DNA from 3 places in the Pseudoalteromonas sp. SG41-1 genome. Region 1 is predicted to be linked to each of the others. Evidence: predicted binding sites of a transcription regulator. Region 1 holds the regulator's gene; each other region holds the start of a gene.
The links. The regulator LexA, encoded in region 1, represses DNA repair genes until DNA is damaged. The targets are predictions, from matches to a motif close to TACTGTATNNNNATACAGTA.
Positions count from the first base shown of each region.

Region 2: a site for LexA is predicted at 5,320-5,339, ahead of ruvC (crossover junction endodeoxyribonuclease RuvC). Genes of this name have one in related genera too.
Region 3: a site for LexA is predicted at 3,210-3,229, ahead of umuD (translesion error-prone DNA polymerase V autoproteolytic subunit). Genes of this name have one in related genera too.

Region 1 is NZ_JACJFL010000021.1:21,752-28,251, forward strand. It holds gene coxB (cytochrome c oxidase subunit II) at 1-900, opposite strand, end outside; gene lexA (transcriptional repressor LexA) at 1,322-1,939, opposite strand; gene H5203_RS12815 (hypothetical protein) at 2,014-2,808, opposite strand; gene H5203_RS12820 (PaaI family thioesterase) at 2,930-3,373, shown strand; gene H5203_RS12825 (hypothetical protein) at 3,370-3,750, opposite strand; gene H5203_RS12830 (hypothetical protein) at 3,918-4,634, shown strand; gene H5203_RS12835 (endonuclease) at 4,747-5,400, shown strand; gene hmpA (NO-inducible flavohemoprotein) at 5,468-6,500, opposite strand, start outside.
Region 2 is NZ_JACJFL010000001.1:295,133-301,632, forward strand. It holds gene tolB (Tol-Pal system beta propeller repeat protein TolB) at 1-102, opposite strand, end outside; gene tolA (cell envelope integrity protein TolA) at 112-1,038, opposite strand; gene tolR (protein TolR) at 1,040-1,474, opposite strand; gene tolQ (protein TolQ) at 1,461-2,165, opposite strand; gene ruvB (Holliday junction branch migration DNA helicase RuvB) at 3,113-4,120, opposite strand; gene ruvA (Holliday junction branch migration protein RuvA) at 4,128-4,745, opposite strand; gene ruvC (crossover junction endodeoxyribonuclease RuvC) at 4,747-5,271, opposite strand; gene H5203_RS01295 (ABC transporter permease) at 5,393-6,500, opposite strand, start outside.
Region 3 is NZ_JACJFL010000018.1:8,245-14,744, reverse strand. It holds gene H5203_RS11800 (WYL domain-containing protein) at 67-990, opposite strand; gene H5203_RS11795 (hypothetical protein) at 1,308-1,607, opposite strand; gene H5203_RS11790 (3'-5' exonuclease) at 1,695-2,600, opposite strand; gene umuD (translesion error-prone DNA polymerase V autoproteolytic subunit) at 3,256-3,705, shown strand; gene umuC (translesion error-prone DNA polymerase V subunit UmuC) at 3,713-4,981, shown strand; gene H5203_RS11775 (pentapeptide repeat-containing protein) at 5,182-5,847, opposite strand; gene mobI (conjugative transfer protein MobI(A/C)) at 5,971-6,414, opposite strand.

The DNA.
Region 1 (6,500 bases):
TAAGCCCATACCTGTTGGTTGGTGACACGCAGCGCAACTGGCCATATAGACTTGCTCGCCGAGTGTCATTAATTCTTCTTTTGGTAATGTTTGATCTAATAATGCAGCATCAGCAATTGCAGCGTTTGCTTTTGCCTGCTTAGCTTCGCTCAGCCAGTTTGCAAATGCTTGCTCAGATTTAGCTTCAACCACCACAGGCATAAAGCCATGATCCTTTCCGCATAGTTCTGCACATTGCCCTCGATAAATGCCCTCTTCATTAATTCTGGTCCAAGTTTCATTGATAAACCCAGGGTTAGCATCTTTTTTCACTGCAAAATCAGGCACCCACCAAGAATGAATAACGTCGTCTGAGGTCATTAAAAATCGTACTTTTTGATTAATTGGCAACACCAAAGGTTTATCAACTTCAAGCAGGTAATTAGGGTTTTTATTTGCAAGATTAGTTATTTCATCTTGAGGTGTAGCAAGCATTGAATAAAACTCAACATCTTCACCCATGTACTCATAATGCCATTTCCATTGAGAACCAGTAATTTTAATCGTGAGATCAGCTTTACTAGCATCTTCCATTGCAATCAAAGTTTTTGTCGCAGGAATTGCCATACCAATTAAAATCACAAACGGGATTGCCGTCCAAAGGATTTCAACTTTAGTACTTTCATGAAATTGGGCTGGTTTTGCCCCTTTAGATTTACGGTGGTGGATCAGTGCCCAAAACATCACGGCGAACACGATGACCCCAATCACACAACATATAATAAATATTGTCATGTGCAGCTGATAAACATCATTACTTATATCTGTTACGCCCTTACGCATATTAAACTGGCTATTAGCCAATACTTGCTGCGGTAGAACAAACAATATAAGCCACAAGGTAGAGCTCAATTTACCCATGTGACGGCTCCTTTAAATGCTATTGCAAAACGCAAAGCGAAAAGGCGGCACAGCTTTATTCGCGCCAATTCGTTATTTTTTATTGTTACTGAATATTAACGCAACCCTAAATTATGCTATTGAGCAAAATTGTTAGACTTTTAAAGTAGCTGTTAACACAGTGTATTAACCAATTAGTTAAAAAATGAACAATTAGCAAGTTTTAAGAGCAATTAAATTCTTTTTTGGTGCATAAATAACAGCTAAAAATCAGCGCGTTATTTTGTAATTAGGGATAATATTAGAGGGCTAAAAGTAGCTGACAAGTAGATTTGATAGGGCTTAGGACGCTATAGCTAAGTATAAAATCTAGCCATTAAAGCGGTAAAAAATTAAATGCACCAAACTTCACCAATTTGGTGCAAAATACAGATCAAAAAATTTACATCCAATCAGCGTTGCGGATCACCCCAACAGCTAACCCTTCAATATTGAAAGATTCATGTTCAAGATCCACTTCAATCGGTGAAAATTCATCGTTTTCAGCATGTAAAAAAACTTTTTTACCTGCTTTTTCAAGGCGTTTTACTGTTACATCGTCATCAACACGGGCAACCACCACTTGGCCATTTTCAGCAACTTGAGTGCTGTGTACTGCCAATAAATCGCCATCCATAATACCAATGTCTTTCATACTCATGCCTTGCACACGCAGTAAAAAATCAGCAGCCGGTTTAAACAAGAGTGGATCTATTTTGCAATGACTTTCAACATGCTGCTCTGCCAAAATAGGCTCACCAGCGGCAACTCTGCCTATTAGAGGTAAACCAAGTTGTTCCGGCTCATCCTCTTCAACTAACTGAATACCTCGACTAGCACCGGGCTTCATTTTAATAACGCCCTTTTTCGCTAATGCCTTTAAATGTTCTTCCGCTGCATTAGCACTTTTAAAACCTAACGTTTGCGCAATCTCAGCACGGGTTGGCGGCATACCGGTATCTTTAATAAAAACTTTAATAAGTTCGAGAATTTGAGCTTGGCGATTCGTTAATGGGCGCATACAACTGGTTTTCCATACAGTACATTTAACTGTGAGTATATACAGTTATCTGAAAATCGCAAATATAAATTGGCTTAAAATCGCGCCGTTAATAACAAGCTCATACTATTTAAACCACTTCCAGAATCAAGCGCAGATCCAAGACCAAACTTTAATGCTACATGTTGATTAAACCAATATTGCGTTTGCAGTTCATAGTTGTCTTTTAGATTTTTCTGATTCCGAATATTGGCAACGACTCCCACTGACCATGCTTGATTTACATAATAAACCGCCTGCCCCTGCACATAACGATAACGCCCTGCCAATTGCTTTAGCTCTAAATCCCAACCTTGATTGCTAACTATATTTGTCCAACGAACATAAGGTGCATAAGTCCATTCAACCGCGACTCTTTCATTATCTTTGCCAAACCACATATCATGGCGCTCTAAGCGACTGTAATATACATTGAACCCTAGTTGTAACTGTTCATTCATTTGCTTACCAACAGCGGCACTCACTAAATAATCAGTATTTTGCCAATAGCTATTATCCTCACAGAGGCGCTGCGCGCTGGCACTAATAACTAATCCTGCGGGACCATAGATGGCAGCATCGGCATTTAAATAGCTAAAATCATCATTAGCAAACCCACCAATAGCATAATTATTGACTTGATTTAAATACGCTTTTAGCTCGTATGGACCAGTCAAAGATTCAAGATCTTGCGCAAAATATCGGTATCGTGCGCCTAAAAAAGATTCATCTAAACCAGCTAAATCGGTAAAACCAATATCGAGTTGATGTTGGGTACTAGCAACAGCCTGCGGCTGAGCAACAAGGCTCATCAATAATATTGCACCACATCCAAATACCTTTACTTTCATCCTTAAGATCCATTAACAGTTAGATAATATAGGTACATTTTATCTATTTTTATGATCTTAACTGTAGGAAAATGTTTAAAAGTGTAGACTGATTTAGTAAATAACTTAGTGAGGTAGACAGATGAGTATTTGGTATCAACCGATCACCCTAGCACAATGTAAGCAACTTGATGACGGCATAAGTGGTCAAGGCACATTGATGAAAACCATGGGCATTGAAATAAGTGAAATAGGCGATGATTATTTAGTAGCAACGATGCCCGCGATCCCAGCTCATCATAACCCTATGGGTATGGTGCATGGCGGCGCAAATGTTGTACTTGCAGAAACGGTGGCGAGTTATGCTGCAAACTTTGCTGTTGATTTTACAAAGTTTTATTGTGTTGGCCAGGAGATCAATGCCAATCATCTAAAAGCATCACGTAATGGTTTATTAACCGCGATAGCAACACCACTACACTTAGGCAAGCGTACATCCGTATGGGAAATAAAAATCACCAATAGTCGTGGAGAACTGTGCTGCGTATCAAGAATGACCGCAGCAATTGTAGAGCGAAAAGGCTAACTTGAAAGTGGATAAATTGTAATTTCAATACCTGCACCAATAGCAGAAATACGCAATAAAGTATCGGCACTGAGCGCTTGATTAAAGCATTTTGGCGAAGTGCCTGATTCAAAGCCAATATCAAAGGTGCGCTTTGAGCATGATAACCACTGCTTTAATGCATTGCGTGAGCAAGATTCAATTAACTCACATAAGTGGTTAATCGCTTTATCTGGTGAGATAACGTCTTCATTAGACTCAATACGTGCTAGTTGACGGTACTCATCTTTATCGTAATGCAAAACCACAGCACTTTTTTTTAAGTCTGCAACTAACAAACTAATATCTTGCTTTGATTCAAGCTCTAGATCTACATTTAAAAATTGAATTTCCGACATTGTTTCATTTTTACCCTGCGTTAATAACAACGCAAACTTTAACCTAATTTTGCGTATATACCAAATCTAGAGTAGCTAGTTTTATTTTGTTGATGCGACAATTTGCCACATTGGCAAACTCAATATAATTTATAGAATACCGCACTAATAACAAACAGGTAGTCACTATGGATAAACGCATTTTTAAACATGCGCGTAAGTTTCACAAATGGTTAGGTTACTTATTAGCGCTACAAATTTTTGCATGGTTACTCGGTGGTTTAATTATGAGTGCTATACCGCTTGAAAAAGTTCACGGTAAACATTTAGCTGCGCGGCAATTAAATAACCCATTCAAACAAGCTGATTATCTAGCCTCAGTTGATAATATCGTTGCACAAATTACTCAACCAAGACAAATTAGTTATAGTCACTTTTTAACAATCCCTACCATTATTGTGAGCAACAGTAACGGTGAGTACAGCTTTAACGGAGTTACTGGCAGTCCTTTGGTAGCACCGAGTAAAGCGCAAATTATTGCCAATGCCCAAGCTCATCTATTAATTAATGCGCAAGTAACAGACGCGATCAAACTAGCTAAAGGTACTCGCGAAGTTGGCTTTAAAGAAAATATTTGGCAAGTAAATTTTGACGATACGTTTAACACCACACTATATTTATCCGCTGATAGTGGCCAAGTTATTACTGTTCGCAGCACAATTTGGCGAATTTTCGATTTTTTCTGGATGTTACACATAATGGACTATGATCAACGTGAAGATTTTAATAACCCATTATTAATTAGTTTTGCAGCCAGTAGCATATTGTTTTGTTTAACTGGCTTTATTTTATTACTACAAAATATCCGTTTTAGAAAACGTACTTCCCGTCGCCCAAGTAGCTAACCTTACCTTAGAGATGAGTTAAAATTCCCACTACATCACACAGTTAAGCGATTTACTTTTTGAATAATCGCTCTAAACTAGCGCTTCCTGTAGTTCACTAAAGTGATTGGATATGCCGCATTTAATTATTGCGCTGGTATTGTGTTGTGTGAGTTTTAACCTTTATGCAGAACAATTCACCAGTTTTTACAGCGCAAAAAAACACCTCATCAAAACCCTTCCTGATAACGCCACCAGCCTCTATTGTGGCTGTAATATTAAACGCCAAGGTAAAAAACTGGTGCCCGACCCAAATGCATGTGGTTATGTGCCTCGCAATGCGGTTACTCGTTCAGGCAAACCAAATGCGCGCGCAACTCGGATTGAGTGGGAACATATTGTGTCTGCATGGGAATTTGGTCACCAGCTACAATGCTGGCAAGATGGCGGCCGAAAAAATTGCATTAAAGTCAGTGCGCAATTTCGGAAAATGGAAGCTGATATAAATAATCTCGCTCCGGCAATTGGTGAAATAAACGCAGACCGCTCTAATTATAGCTTTGGCATGATTGCAGGTAATGCAAGCCAATATGGTCGCTGCCAAGTAAAGGTAGATTTTAAACAGCGTGTGGTAGAGCCGCCCTTTTATGCACGAAAACGCATTGCCGATGCTTATTTTTATATGCAAAAAACCTATGGTTTAAAAATTTCCGACAAGCAACAAAAATTATTTACCGCATGGCAAAACCAAGCTTTAGCAGCGAAAAATAGCAATGCTGTACTTTAAGTAGCCAAAACCATAAAAAAGGCGCATTTCGCGCCTTTTCACTTAAAACCTACATTTAGTTTCGTCATTAAATATCTTGATGTGGGCCAAACACCTCGTAGTGAATACGCTCAGCAGCGACTCCTAATACGAGTAATTGCTGTTTAATTGCAGCCATAAACCCCGTAGGGCCACAGATGTAGAAGTCACCTTCTTCAAGCGGAAGCTGCTCAGCAACAGCACTGACATTCATCAATCCAGTAAACTCAGCTCCCTCGCCACCTTGATTAAACCAAGTGTAGTAATTTAATCGAGTATGCGCCGCGGCTTGCTCCGCCAAAAACTGACTAAATGAATGCTGCAGGATATTTTCACAGGCGTGTAAATAGGTGACCGCTTGATTCGATGTATCACATAATAATGTTTGTAACATTGCCAGCATCGGTGTTTGACCAACGCCCGCAGAAATTAATACCACAGGTTTTTTATTTGCGCGTAAAAAGAAGTCTCCAGCCGGTGGATAAAGCTCCACAACGCTGCCCTCATCAAGTGAGTGCAAATAATTAGATACAATCCCCGCTGCTGGCAATAACTCTTTTTTCACGCTAATACGGTAATTTTCACCATTACTTTGCTGAGAAATAGAGTATTGGCGTATCTCACTATACTGTGCATAAGCTGGTTTTACTTTGATACCTAAATACTGCCCTGGTTTATGAGTCATTACCGCTTTACCATCGACTGGCACTAAAGTAAAACTGGTTACTAACTCTGATTCAGGCTGTTTTTTAGCAATAACAAATGCTCTAGTACCCGACCAGCCACCGTGGTTATTTTTACTGTGCTCGTATAGCGCCGCTTCTTCGGTAATACAAATATCAGCAAGTAGTGCGTAAGCCTCACGCCATGCATATTCAACTTCAGCTGTAAATTGCTCAGGGAGCAATTCTTTTAAAGTGCCAATCAGGTGTCCGCCAACTATTGGATAATGCTCAGGTAAAATATGCATGCTGGTATGCTTATGATTAATGCGTGCCAGCGCCTCTTTTAATACGGCTAAATTATCAATATTTTGAGCATACGCAGCCAAGGCATTAAATAATGCAAATTGCTGACGGCCA
Region 2 (6,500 bases), on a different contig from region 1:
ACTATCAACACCTTCTGTTATGACTATTTCAAGCGCAGCATTTGCAACACTGGTAAAGCCAAGAACTAAAATTAAACAAACTGTTTTCAACTGATTGAACATATAATTCCTTTAAAATTGTGGCTTGATCGTTAAGTTAATATTTTTTAATTGCTCAAACACGTCTTGATCTTTAGATACCGGCAGTGTTTCAGCCATACGAACCGCCCTTAGCGCCGCTTCGCATACTAACTTATCACCACCTAAAGATTTCACTTGTGTGACCAGACCATTAAAACCTAAGCGAATATTCACACGGCATTGTTGGTTTTTCATTTTTTCATCAATTAATAAATTTTGCTGAATACGCGCCATAATTAATGCTTTGTATTTATCAACCTCAGTGCCGACCTGTTGCTGACGCAATTTATTTCGCGCGGCTTGCTCTGTGGCTAACTGCTCTTGCAGCATTTGCTCTTGTAATGCTTTTTGACGCGCCTCTTCAGCAGCTTCTGCGCGTTTTTTAGCGGCTAACTCTTCACGTTTACGGTCGTCTTCGGCTTTTTTTAATGCCTCTTCTGCCTGTTTACGTTTCTCAGCTGCCGCTTTTGCAGCTAACTCAGACGCTTCTTTTTGCTTTTCAGCCTGCTGCGCTTTTTCACGTTCTTTTTGCTCTATTTCACGCGCTTTTTTAGCCTGTGCTTGCGCTTGTGCCGTTTCTTTCTCTTTTGCTCGGCGCTCTTGCTCTAGCTTCTTAATTCGACGATCTTCAGCTTCACGTTGTTTACGTGCATCAGATGCTCGGCGCTCTAAATCACGAATGCGTTTATCTTCAGCACGTTTTTTATCATCTTCTTTGCGTTTCAACTCAGCAATTTTTTGTTCAACCATTTTCTGGTCAACAGTCACTGCTGAAACAGCATTTTCAGCATCAGGCATAGCCTTGTTCAAGGTGACTTCCATTACTTTAGGCGGTGAAGTATGAAAACTCGCGGTTCCTACCAGAACGCCTATTATAGCGAGGTGCAATAACACTGATTTTAATACTGAAGCACCCATATTAGTTTTTATTCCCTTCAAACGACTCAGTCATTAATCCAACTGAAGGTACACCGGCATTTTTTAAGAAATCCATCAATAATAATACTTCTTGATACGATACTTTACCTGAGCCTTTGATCATCACTGGAGTTTCTGGGTTTTTCATCAGTTGCAACTTAATAACAGCGGCAACATCTAATGCTTCCATCGGTTCTTCTGGATCAGTACCAATACTGACATAGTACTTACCTTGTGCATCAATTGAAGCAATGATCGGTGGCGTATCTTTAGTATCGACTAAATCTGATTCTTCCATTTTTGGCAAATCAACTTTAACACCATGAGTGATCAAAGGCGCAGTAGCCATAAAAATAATCAGTAGCACCAGCATTACATCAATGTAAGGAACTACGTTTATCTCTGCAACAGGACGACGCTTCTTACGCTGATACATTCGCTTTTGCCTCTATTTGGGTAGCTGCTTGACGGTGTAAAATATTTGCAAACTCTTCCATAAAGTTAATGTAGTTAGATTCTAGCTTTTCAACTCTATTAGCAAAACGGTTGTATGCAATAACCGCAGGAATAGCTGCAAATAACCCCATAGCTGTTGCAATAAGCGCTTCAGCTATACCTGGGGCAACCATTTGCAAGGTTGCTTGCTTAACTTCGCCTAACGCGATAAAGGCATTCATAATGCCCCACACAGTCCCAAACAAACCAATGTAAGGACTGATAGACCCCACTGTTGCTAAAAACGATAAACTTGATTCTAATTTTTCGATTTCACGAGATAACGCAACTCGCATTGAACGATGCGTCCCTTCCATTACAATGCTAGCACTTTGAAAAGAGTTTTTCTTATGGCGAGCAAACTCTTTAAAGCCTGCTATAAATAATGCTTCAACGCCGGTTGAGCTACCGCTACGCGATGAGATCTCATTGTAGAGCTTACTTAAATCAATGCCTGACCAAAATTTTTGCTCAAATCGCTTAGTATTGGATAATGCATCTGAAATTGCTTTTTTGCGCTGAAAAATAATTGCCCATGACATCACTGACATACCTACTAATGCCAGCATAACTAATTGCACAAGAAAACTTGCTTCTAGAATTAAATCTAAAAAATTAAGCCCTGAACCCACATTAAACTCCTAATAAGATTTCTTGTATAAATAACATTTCATTATACGCTAGGTATATGACCGAAAAAATGGCCAAAAGTTGCAACTAGTGTATCGATTCAGCTCAGTACTGACAACGCTATTGCTGTGAATTAGCAACAAAAAACGTTGAAGAGCAGGCTGACATCATTTTTATAACCTTATTAGTCAATCTTAACGCAACTATTTTAGACTGGGCTGTTAAGGTAAATACATGCTGCGGTGCTTATTTATAAACAAAAACTGTGTAAAACACCCCGTTTATTCACTCTTAATGAATAAACAAGCATAACTGACTGTAAGCATGGTCAATGCAACAGTTTAACTAATCTATAAAAAAAACACTCAAAAAAATAAAACATCACAAATTCAACAAATTAATATATTACCGTGAACTTTATGAACAAAAATAAAGCGCTCATAAAAATCTTGCTATTAGTTTTTTTTATCTGAAAATTAAATTTTTCTAGTTTGAACAAAAACCAACTATTGCGTATTATTCTCCCATACCGAGCTAGCGCAGCAATGAATACTTCATTCAGCCCAGTTCTTTGCAATATGATTCTGATTTTTCGTATTGCTATGCTTAAAGTCTTCTTGATAAAACTTGATGAATTTAAGCAGTGTTACTTAGATTACTTCCTTCAACTTGTTGTTTGCCCGCATTTTATGCGGGCTTTTTTTTGCCTGCAAATCACGCACATCACTACCTCGCTATGGCGCATACAATATCGTTTACAAACTTAACAGCATGTGAATTGTATTAGCCCAAATAACTAAATAATCTAAACTTTAAGTAATATGCTAATCACGCGATTAACTTAAACACAGCAAAATAGACATTTGAATAGTGGCTAAAAGAACAGTATAGAAGATGTGTGAGGTGGGTTTGCAGCCATACGCACGCATACAGCTACAATAAATGTACTTTATTCTTGTTTGGGTAATAAGCCAAAGTGATGATAGGCGTTATCAGACACAATACGCCCTCTTGGCGTACGTTGGATAAATCCTTGCTGGATTAGGTAAGGCTCGATCACATCTTCAATGGTTTCTTTTTCTTCACCGATAGCGGCGGCTAAGTTGTCTAACCCTACCGGACCCCCCATAAACTTTTCAATGATCGCGAGTAAATATTTACGGTCCATATAATCAAAGCCGCTTTTATCGACATCAATCATATTAAGTGCCAGCTCTGCTACTTCGGCATTTACAGTACCGTCTGATTTAACTTGCGTGTAATCTCGTACCCGGCGTAATAATCGATTAGCGATACGTGGCGTACCACGAGAGCGTTTAGCAATTTCAATGGCACCTTCATCACACATGGCTAAATTTAAATAATGAGCAGAACGCCCCACTATAGTCGATAAATCTGCCACCGAATAAAACTCTAAACGCTGCACAATACCAAAACGGTCTCTAAGTGGTGAGGTTAACGAGCCTGCGCGAGTGGTTGCGCCAATTAAGGTAAAAGCGGGTAAATCGAGCTTAATGGAACGAGCTGCGGGCCCTTCACCAATCATTAAATCGAGTTGATAATCTTCCATTGCAGGATAGAGTATTTCTTCAACTTGCGGGCTTAGCCTATGTATTTCATCAATAAAAAGTACATCGCCTTCTTCTAAATTGGTCAGTAGTGCGGCTAAATCACCGGCTTTTTCAAGCACTGGGCCCGAGGTTGTTTTAATACTGACATTCAGCTCATTGGCAACAATGTTTGCTAGTGTGGTTTTTCCCAAACCCGGCGGACCAAATATTAATAAATGATCAAGCGCTTCACCCCGACTACGTGCAGCTTCTATAAATATTTCCATTTGCTGTTTAACATGGGGCTGACCAGTATAATCGGCTAATAGTTTTGGTCTAATCGCGCGATCGACTACATCTTCATTACTTTGTTCAGTCGCATCTATTAAACGATCCGCTTCAATCATGGTTTACTCACAACATTGATTTTAGAGATTCTTTGATCAGAACCTCTGTAGACATACCAGGCTTGGCCACTGATTTTACTGTTTTTTGTGCTTGCGCCAATTTATAACCTAATGACACTAACGCAGAGATTGCATCATCTGCCGCATTATTAGCAATAAGTGCGTCAGAGGCGGGCTCTATAACTGCATTATCACTAAATGGCGTGAATAAGTCATTACCCCAATCTTTTAATCGGTCTTTCATTTCAAGTACCAGGCGCTCTGCGGTTTTTTTACCTACACCTGGCAGTTTCACTAAACTGGTGGCATCTTCGTTATTCACACAGCTAACAAATTGCTTAGCCGACATCCCTGAAAGTATTGCTAATCCGAGCTTTGGCCCAACGCCATTGGCTTTTAATAGCTCTCTAAATAATGCTCGCTCAATTTTATTATTAAAGCCAAATAATAACTGGGCGTCTTCTCTTACTACAAAATGAGTATACACAATGGCATTTTCGCCAATGTTTGGTAAATCATAAAAACACGTCATCGGCATGTTAACTTCGTAACCAACACCGCTTACTTCAAGCAAAATTTCTGGCGGTTGTTTTTCTACTAAGATGCCATTTAAGCGACCTATCATGTTATTTCCTTAATCGTCCTCTAACGGTTTTACTGGCACTGCCCGCTAGTTTTATTAAATTTTGATCGGAATGAGCATGGCATATCGCAATGGCTAATGCATCGGCTGCATCCGCTTGCGGTGTGCCTGGTAATTTTAAAATATTTTTAACCATATGCTGCACTTGCGATTTATCGGCACCACCGTGCCCTACCACCGCTTGTTTAATTTGCCGCGCCGAGTATTCAAACACCGGTAACTCAGCCATTGCCGCACCAACAATTGCAGCACCTCTGGCTTGGCCTAATTTAAGAGCTGAATCAGGATTATGCGCCATAAATACTTTTTCAATGGCAAAATGATCGGGAGAGAATTGTTCGATTAGTTGACTGATCCCCTGATAAATCATTTTTAATCGAATAGGAAACTCGTGATCGGCCAGTTTTATACAACCGCTTCCTAAATAAGTAAATTTAGCACCTTGATGGGCAATCACCCCATAACCGGTTAATCGTGAGCCAGGATCAATCCCTAAAATAATAGCCAATACTTGCCCAATCAGTGTAAATAGTTAAGTACGCTAATAATGCCAGAGCACTGTATAAATTACCAGTGCATTATTGGCATAAAAAAGCCCGTAAAAACGGGCTTGTTTAATTGCTAACCTTTTAGGCTAAAGAGCGCAGTAACCCTTGGGTATTTTTACGCATGGTTCTAGCTATCATAAAGTAGCCCAGTGACGCCACAAACACACCACCCACTAATGGTCCAATAAGCCAAATATGCGGGTGTAACTTACCAGCTAAATCAAACATCTCACGTTGCACTATTAATAAAGCCACATCACTGACCAGCGCAGCGACAAAACCAGCAGCGCTGCCCAACAATAAAAACTCATATAAAGTGGCATTTTTTATTAGCCGCCCTTTGGCGCCTAAGGTACGCAATATGACAATTTCCTGCATCCGTTCACCAAGGCTTGCTTGCACTTGCGAAATTAAAACCAAGCCACCACACATCACCACTATCGCCAGTACAAATCCAATTGCTAATGACACTTGCGAAATAGTAGAGCGTATTTGTTTGACAAAGCTGTCAACGTCGATGGCGTTGATTGTCGGGTAGGCACGTAGTAGCTCACTAAAATCGCGTTTTTGATCGGCTTCGATACGCACCGATGAAATATACGTCGCAGGAAAATCAGCCAATACATCAGGGCTTAATATAATAAAGAAATTAGGCTTCAAAGTAGCCCAATTAACTTTACGAACACTGGTGATTTTGGCATCAAATGACTGGGCGCCAATCAAAAATGTTAGCGTATCACCCAGTTTCACATCTAAACGCTCTAGCATAGATTCTTCGATCGATGCTTCAGCGGTTGCATTGTCGGCAAACCACTGCCCGTCTATGATCTCATTTTGCACAGGGACTTGCTCTAACCATGTAAGATTTAGTTCACGGCCAATACCTGCGCGTGCTTCTTCGTCTTTCTTCTCGTTGTCTTGCAATGAGACTTCGCGAGCAACTAATTCACCATTAACAGCGTTTACGCGACCACGAATAGTCGGATAGAACTCAGATACTTGAATATTTTTTTGCTCTAAAAAGCTTGTTACGTCTGGCAATTCAGTTTCGGTTATATTGACTAAAAAAGCATTCGGCGCGTCGCTTGGAAGTTGCGATTGCCAATCTGCGATCATATCGTTTTTCAGCACCACTAAAAATAACAATAGCTTTATTGCCAACGAAAAACTGATCAACTGTACCGCATTA
Region 3 (6,500 bases), on a different contig from region 1:
CGGCTTCACTATAAATTTAAAATTCTGTTCTTTATGTAACGTCTCAATGGTCGCTACATCGTTCGATTAACTTGTTCTACCCGGCGCAATGCTTAAGTTTGTGACACCATAAAGTGCCTGGCTGTTACGCAACCAAAGCTGATACTCAAAGCCCATTAATGAGTGTTCCGTAGAACAATCCACATGCCATTGGCGTAGTAAATACCCAGCGGTTGCTGCTCTAATCTCAACCTTTAGAACGCCACCCGTCATACCATAATCCAGCTCAATCGCTTCGCTATGCTCTATGCGTGGGTGCGGCACCAACTCCAGCTCTACAAAGCGATTCCATTGCCGATCTTGGGTTTCGAGCTCCGTTTCAGACAACGTAGAGTCTTCAAGCACAACCGCTGCTTTAATGCGGGTCAGTACAAAGTCACGGAACTCATTATGTTTGCGGTCAAAACCACGAACATGCCAACGCAGGCCATTGTCCACCAGCGTATGCGGAACAATTTCACGCGTTGTTTCACCACTCGATAACGACACATAGGTGATACTCAAGGCTTCGCCTTTGTGTATGGCCTCGGTGACTTTCGCCACTATAAATAGGCTTGGCTTGTTTAAGTGATAAGGCGCTTCACACGCCAGTGGTGGTTTTACCTTTCCAGTGAAGCCATCACCGTACCCTTGGCTAATGGTTGCCAGTGTTCTCACAACGTCGTAGTCGAACAAGGGTTCAAAAGCTTCACCACGCTTATGCAACTTGAGCTTTTGGTCATACTCAATGTTGCCTGGCGCGAGCTCTCTGTACATTGTGAAGTCTTTCGTTGCCTGTGCAGCGGCTATGCTGAAGCGATCGACTAAGTCCGCCCGTACCGCTTCTCCCTTAAACAATAAGGTGAAATCGATGTGGGCAATGCGATCCCTGGTTGCTTGTGGCAACTGCGCTATCTGCAAAAGCCTATCTGACTTCGCCACTACTGTTTGTTTCAGACCATCATTTGTCATGCGTCTTGTTTATCCAATTCAACCAGTTTCTTAAAACTCTGTTTATACAGTAAGGACCGACATCGCGTAATCACATTGAAAAGCATCACTCAATGCTGCTCTTCATTCGCAATGACTTAGCAATCTCTACCGGTTGAAGCTGGACAGATGGCCATAAAACACTGAATAGGCTTCAACCTAATTAATTTTATTAGGTATCATCCTATCACAAATTATTTTGTAGGGAAGACTAAGCGGCAACTTTTTGATCTGGATTGCAATTGCCGCTCAGGTATGGGCGTGAAGACATTGTTTCATACCATTGATGATAGCCGCTATCAATGCGCTACCCGAACCAGTGGCACCACGATTTTACTGCGATGAGATACCCCTTTGTCCGACTCTGTAGACAGCAGAGCCCGTTGCTCACTCTCCCGAATGCGCCTGGCAACTTCTGCCTGGGCTGGTAGCAATGGCAGCATCCCTTCAGCAATCGCCTCTGGGGCAGACTCTTGGCCACAGGACATCAAATGCTTCCATGGATCTTTAAGAAAGCGCTCGAACGTGATGCCAAATTCAATGATGCGGGCAGAGACGAAGATTTCGCCCCAGTATTCAATGTAGGTGTCTTGGTACATGGAAAGATTCCTCTTATTGGTTAAACCATGAGTTCACTTTCCATTTTCCAGAGGTTTTCAAATATGCAAGGCTTACCTTGTAGAGAGCTACAAAGCTTTAAATCTATTGCGGGCATCTTTGTAGTCATAGTGGGCATGTTCTGAGCCACGATGATACAAATCATCCAGGTAAGTTTGTTCCTGCGGCAACTCGTCTTCGCTGATTTCGCGCCACCAATGTTTGTTGGCACCTTTAACACCGTCATGCCAGCGGTAACCACGCTCTTTTAAATAGTCCTTTACGTCAAACGGCGCACCAAACGCACGAACTAACACAGTTCGCCTGTCTGCTTCAGACAACAAGTTTGCAACGGAATCGGGCAACAAATGAAACAACCAGGCCATCGCCAAACAATCGGTTGCAGCGCGGTGTCCTTCATAGAACCAACCTAAGCGAAGCAGCAGGTACTCAAGTTTTCGACTTTCAAAGCCCAGTGCTTTCCAATCTATGCCACTGGCTGAACAGGCCCAAGATAGATGGCCTAATGCAGCAAACCGCTTTTCAAAGAAAGGACGATCAAACTGTGCATTGTGTGCAACCACCAGCGGATCATCGGATAACCAACTCGCTACCAGTGAATCATCAATGTGCTGGCCTTGCACCATATCATCGGTGATACCGGTTAACTCGGTGATCAGCTCGGGGATTGGCTTGCCGGGATCTTCATACATGCTGATCACATCAACAATCGACACAATCTGCTTAGCAGAGGGGCTGTAAAGCACCTTAACCATACCAAGCTCAATAATGGACTCATCTTCGGCAGACAGTCCGGTTGTCTCTGTATCGAGCAGCACTATTGGCTGTTCGTCACCTACTACAGGAGATAGTTCAAGTGGCCAGGACTGCGGCTCACGCGTTAATGGAATACGCTCCAGCAATCTAAAATCTTCTGGTCTTTCTGGGATATCCGCCAGGCGCTCTAGCGGAAATGGCGCAGGGGCTCTTGTCATTGATGGTTCCTCTTCAATTCTATTGTTCGCTTTGGGCTATTTCACTGTGCCCTGTTCGTTTATAAACGCTTTTGTACAAAATGCACCTTGGATACCTCAGCGTTTTTTTAATCTTTCTACTGGGTGAACCCATGTATGAAGGCTTTGGCTAAGCCTTTCAGAAAGCCTTAGCTAAACCGTTTAGGTAACCCTTACCGACACCCTTTACGTATGGCTTAGCCAACCCCTTTTCAAACGGTTGCAAAAGGCTTGAACTGAGTTCGACTGAGCATTTTAATGATGCTCCTGACTTCGCTTTAAGCCTGTAAATTCAATACGAAGCAGAATTTTACTAACTGTTTTGAAACCCTTTGCAAAGGGTTCAACAAGCCTTGTCTGACGGTTACTTGACCCATGCGTTAACCAGTAGCAGTAACAGGATCAGTAACAGAAACAAGAGCAGTAGGCAGAAGCAGTATTGTCCAAGCCTTGCAGGCTTTGACGAGGGCGAGCGATCCCCCACATCTAGTTTTTCATCACAAAAAATAAATCACCCACAACACAGCGTCTTACTCGAACAACTACAGTTTTACCTACAATTTTACTTGTAGAAATCAGCATAGCATTAGATACTGTATAAACAAACAGTATTAATTATGATTTTTCGAGGTTCGTCATGAGTGTCTCGCTGATAGGCCGTAGCGGCGCACTTGCCTTCATCAAAGCCAAGCGCCTTCGTATTCCATTGTTCATGGAACGTGTTTCTGCTGGTTTTCCCTCCCCAGCGCAGGATTATGTTGAGCAAACGCTCGACCTCAACGAGCTGTGCATCAAGCGACCAGCTGCAACGTTCTTTGTGCGTGTTGAAGGTGATTCAATGATTGATGCCGGGATTCACCCAGATGATATTTTGGTGGTTGATCGCTCTGTCCAAGCAGAACACGGTGACATTGTCATCGCTGGTATCCATGGTGAACTCACGGTAAAGGAGCTTCAACTAAGGCCGTGCGTCATGCTGATCCCAAGAAACCAGGTGTATGAGCCCATTCATATTCCTGAAGGGACAGAGTTAGAGATATTTGGTGTGGTCACCAATGTGGTGCGAAACATGCGCCGTAAGTCGTGACTATCCCATGCCAGTATTTGCCTTGGTGGACTGCAACAACTTTTACGCCAGTTGTGAGAAGCTGTTTCGTCCTGATTTAAAAGATACGCCGGTTGTGGTTCTGTCTAACAATGACGGCTGCGTGGTTGCACGCTCACGTGAAGCTAAGTTACTCGGTATTAAAATGGGCGTACCCGTCTTTCAAATCAAAGCTGAAATGCAGCGTCATGGTATTTTGGCATTCTCGTCCAATTACGCGCTGTACGCAGATTTGAGCAGTCGAGTGATGCGCACTTTGGAGGAGATGGCACCACGAGTAGAGGTTTACTCCATTGACGAAGCGTTTTTGGACTTAACCGGTATTGAGTCTGCCATATCCCTCGTCGAGTTCGGACAACAAGTGCGAGAGCGGATAGGTCACTGGATCGGGATCACCGTCTGTGTAGGCATTGCACCGACTAAAACACTCGCCAAACTGGCAAACCATGCAGCCAAAAAGTACCCAGCCACTCAGGGGGTTGTAGACCTGACCAATCTAGATCGGCAACGTCGATTGCTTGCATTAGTCCCAGTTGATGATGTTTGGGGCGTTGGTAGACGGCTTTCTAAGCGTTTATATGCGTTGGGTATCACCACAGCCCTAGACCTCGCCAACGCCTCTCCTAGAGCCATCAGAGACCAGTTCTCGGTGGTTTTAGAAAGAACCGTCAGAGAACTCAATGGTGAGTCGTGCATTGAACTTGAAGAGATCCCGCCAACTAAGAAACAAATCGTCTGTAGCCGTTCATTTGGCGTAAAAGTAACGCAATTTGAATTGTTACGTGAAGCCGTCTGCGAATACGCAACCCGCGCCACTGAGAAGCTTCGCAAAGAACAGCAGCAAGCCAAAGTGATGACCGTGTTCATACGAACCAGCCCCTTTAAGGACAGCGAGCCGCAATACAGCAACTCCGCATCGGGTGAGTTGCTGATCCCCAGTTGTGATACGCGGGATTTTATTGAGCTGGCCAATCACTTACTCAAGCGGATTTGGAAGGATGGTTTTCGTTATGCCAAAGCGGGCGTCATGCTGTCTGACTTTTACGATCCCGGCATGTTTCAACCAGGACTATTCGATGACGTATCGACCCGCTCTAATAGCCAGCAGCTGATGTCTGTATTGGACACTATTAATCAAAGCGGTGCCGGAAAGGTTTTCTTTGCTGGACAAGGTACGAAGAAAGATTGGTCAATGAAGCGAGAGCATTTGTCTCCCGCCTACACAACACGCTGGGACCAGTTACCGCGAGTGAAGTAATGAAATAAATGTAAATTAACCACACAGCTAGACATAGAAAGGAGCTTTACTAAAAGTTTGTAGGCACAAAGAACAAAAAATGCTGTCACTGTCATAAAATCCAACACCATAGGCATCACCTCCACTAACGTTTTAACGACTTCAACTTTCAACCCGCATCGGTCCGTAGACTGGTATCCGTCCGTTATCGTAGGTATTTTCTATGTTGCTGTGGGCCGGGTAATGTCTAAGCTATCAGGATTTCCAACCCTCCGCAAGAATGCCGAAATATAACTCAATGTATAGAAATCGGACTCTAGTGTGTTTAGCTTAGACAAGTTATTGATTAGGTAGTTAACTCCGAATTCATCAAGCAAAAAATCCAGTGCAATTGTATTTACTTTGCCGCCCTTCCTATGAAGCACCCCGGATTTTCTTATAAAAGAATTCTCTCTCAAAACATCAACAATACTCATTAAATCAGAAGGATACTGGGCACCATCAGGAAAACTGTTATATACCTTGCTGTTTTGAAACTGCTTACATGCATGAGTGTTAGTACTTAAAATATAACAATCAACAAATTCGACACCATGTAACTGCATACGCTCAAAGGAAGTTGAAATCAATATGCATCTTTCAAACTTAAGGCCGTCATGTGTACACTTTTTAAAATGAGTTCCCTGTAAAAAACAGTTTTCAAATCTCACATTATTGAGGTTGCAATATTTGAACTTTGCACCAACCAGAGATGTATTTTTGAAATGTGACTCGCTGAATACGGAGCTAAAACTCGAAGTTTTATTGAAGTTTTTGTTGTAAAATTTAGTGTGCTCTGCCTGCTTTTGCACATAACTATATCGATTATTTTTTTTGTTCCTTGCCATAACTCTTCCTGTTAAGCCTAAATTTTCAAGCAACTATACAACAGGAGAGACTAGTCTCCTTGATTTTTAAGGAGATCATATACGCCATTTCTGTTTTTTTGCTGCTTTAGAAAATCAAATACGTCAATATGCATTGACTCTTCGACGAAGCATGTTGAGCTTATCAACCTGGCGTCGAATATCACTGAAAAATTCTTCTTTCTCCATAGCCAGCGCTAACTCCCATTCTTTGGCCAAACCTTGGCAGTCCAAAAATGCGTATCTCAGCTTCGTCTTTGAAATACGCAGCCCCTTGCTAAAGACCACGCGTTTGCCTCGTTGACCGTGAAAACTGTTGATGTACCACTCTATGCCAAAGCCATACTTAAAGTCTCTGATACGGACACCAAGCAGACCCCAGTCTTTAAAGGGCTCATTCTCTCGAACCTTGTAATGGGTAACCCAAAAGTCATCAACTTCAGCTCGTGCCAGTGCTTTTAGCCTGTCCGTTTCTTGCTGAAGTAAATCTGATACATCTGCTTTCCATTGTTCATTGACGATTTCTACCAAACCAATTTCCCCATCCAATTAACCCCAAAAGCCAAAACCACTATCCGTTTGGCTTTTGGATCGAAACGCCAAACGTAAAACTGCCGTAACAATCACTATTTGGC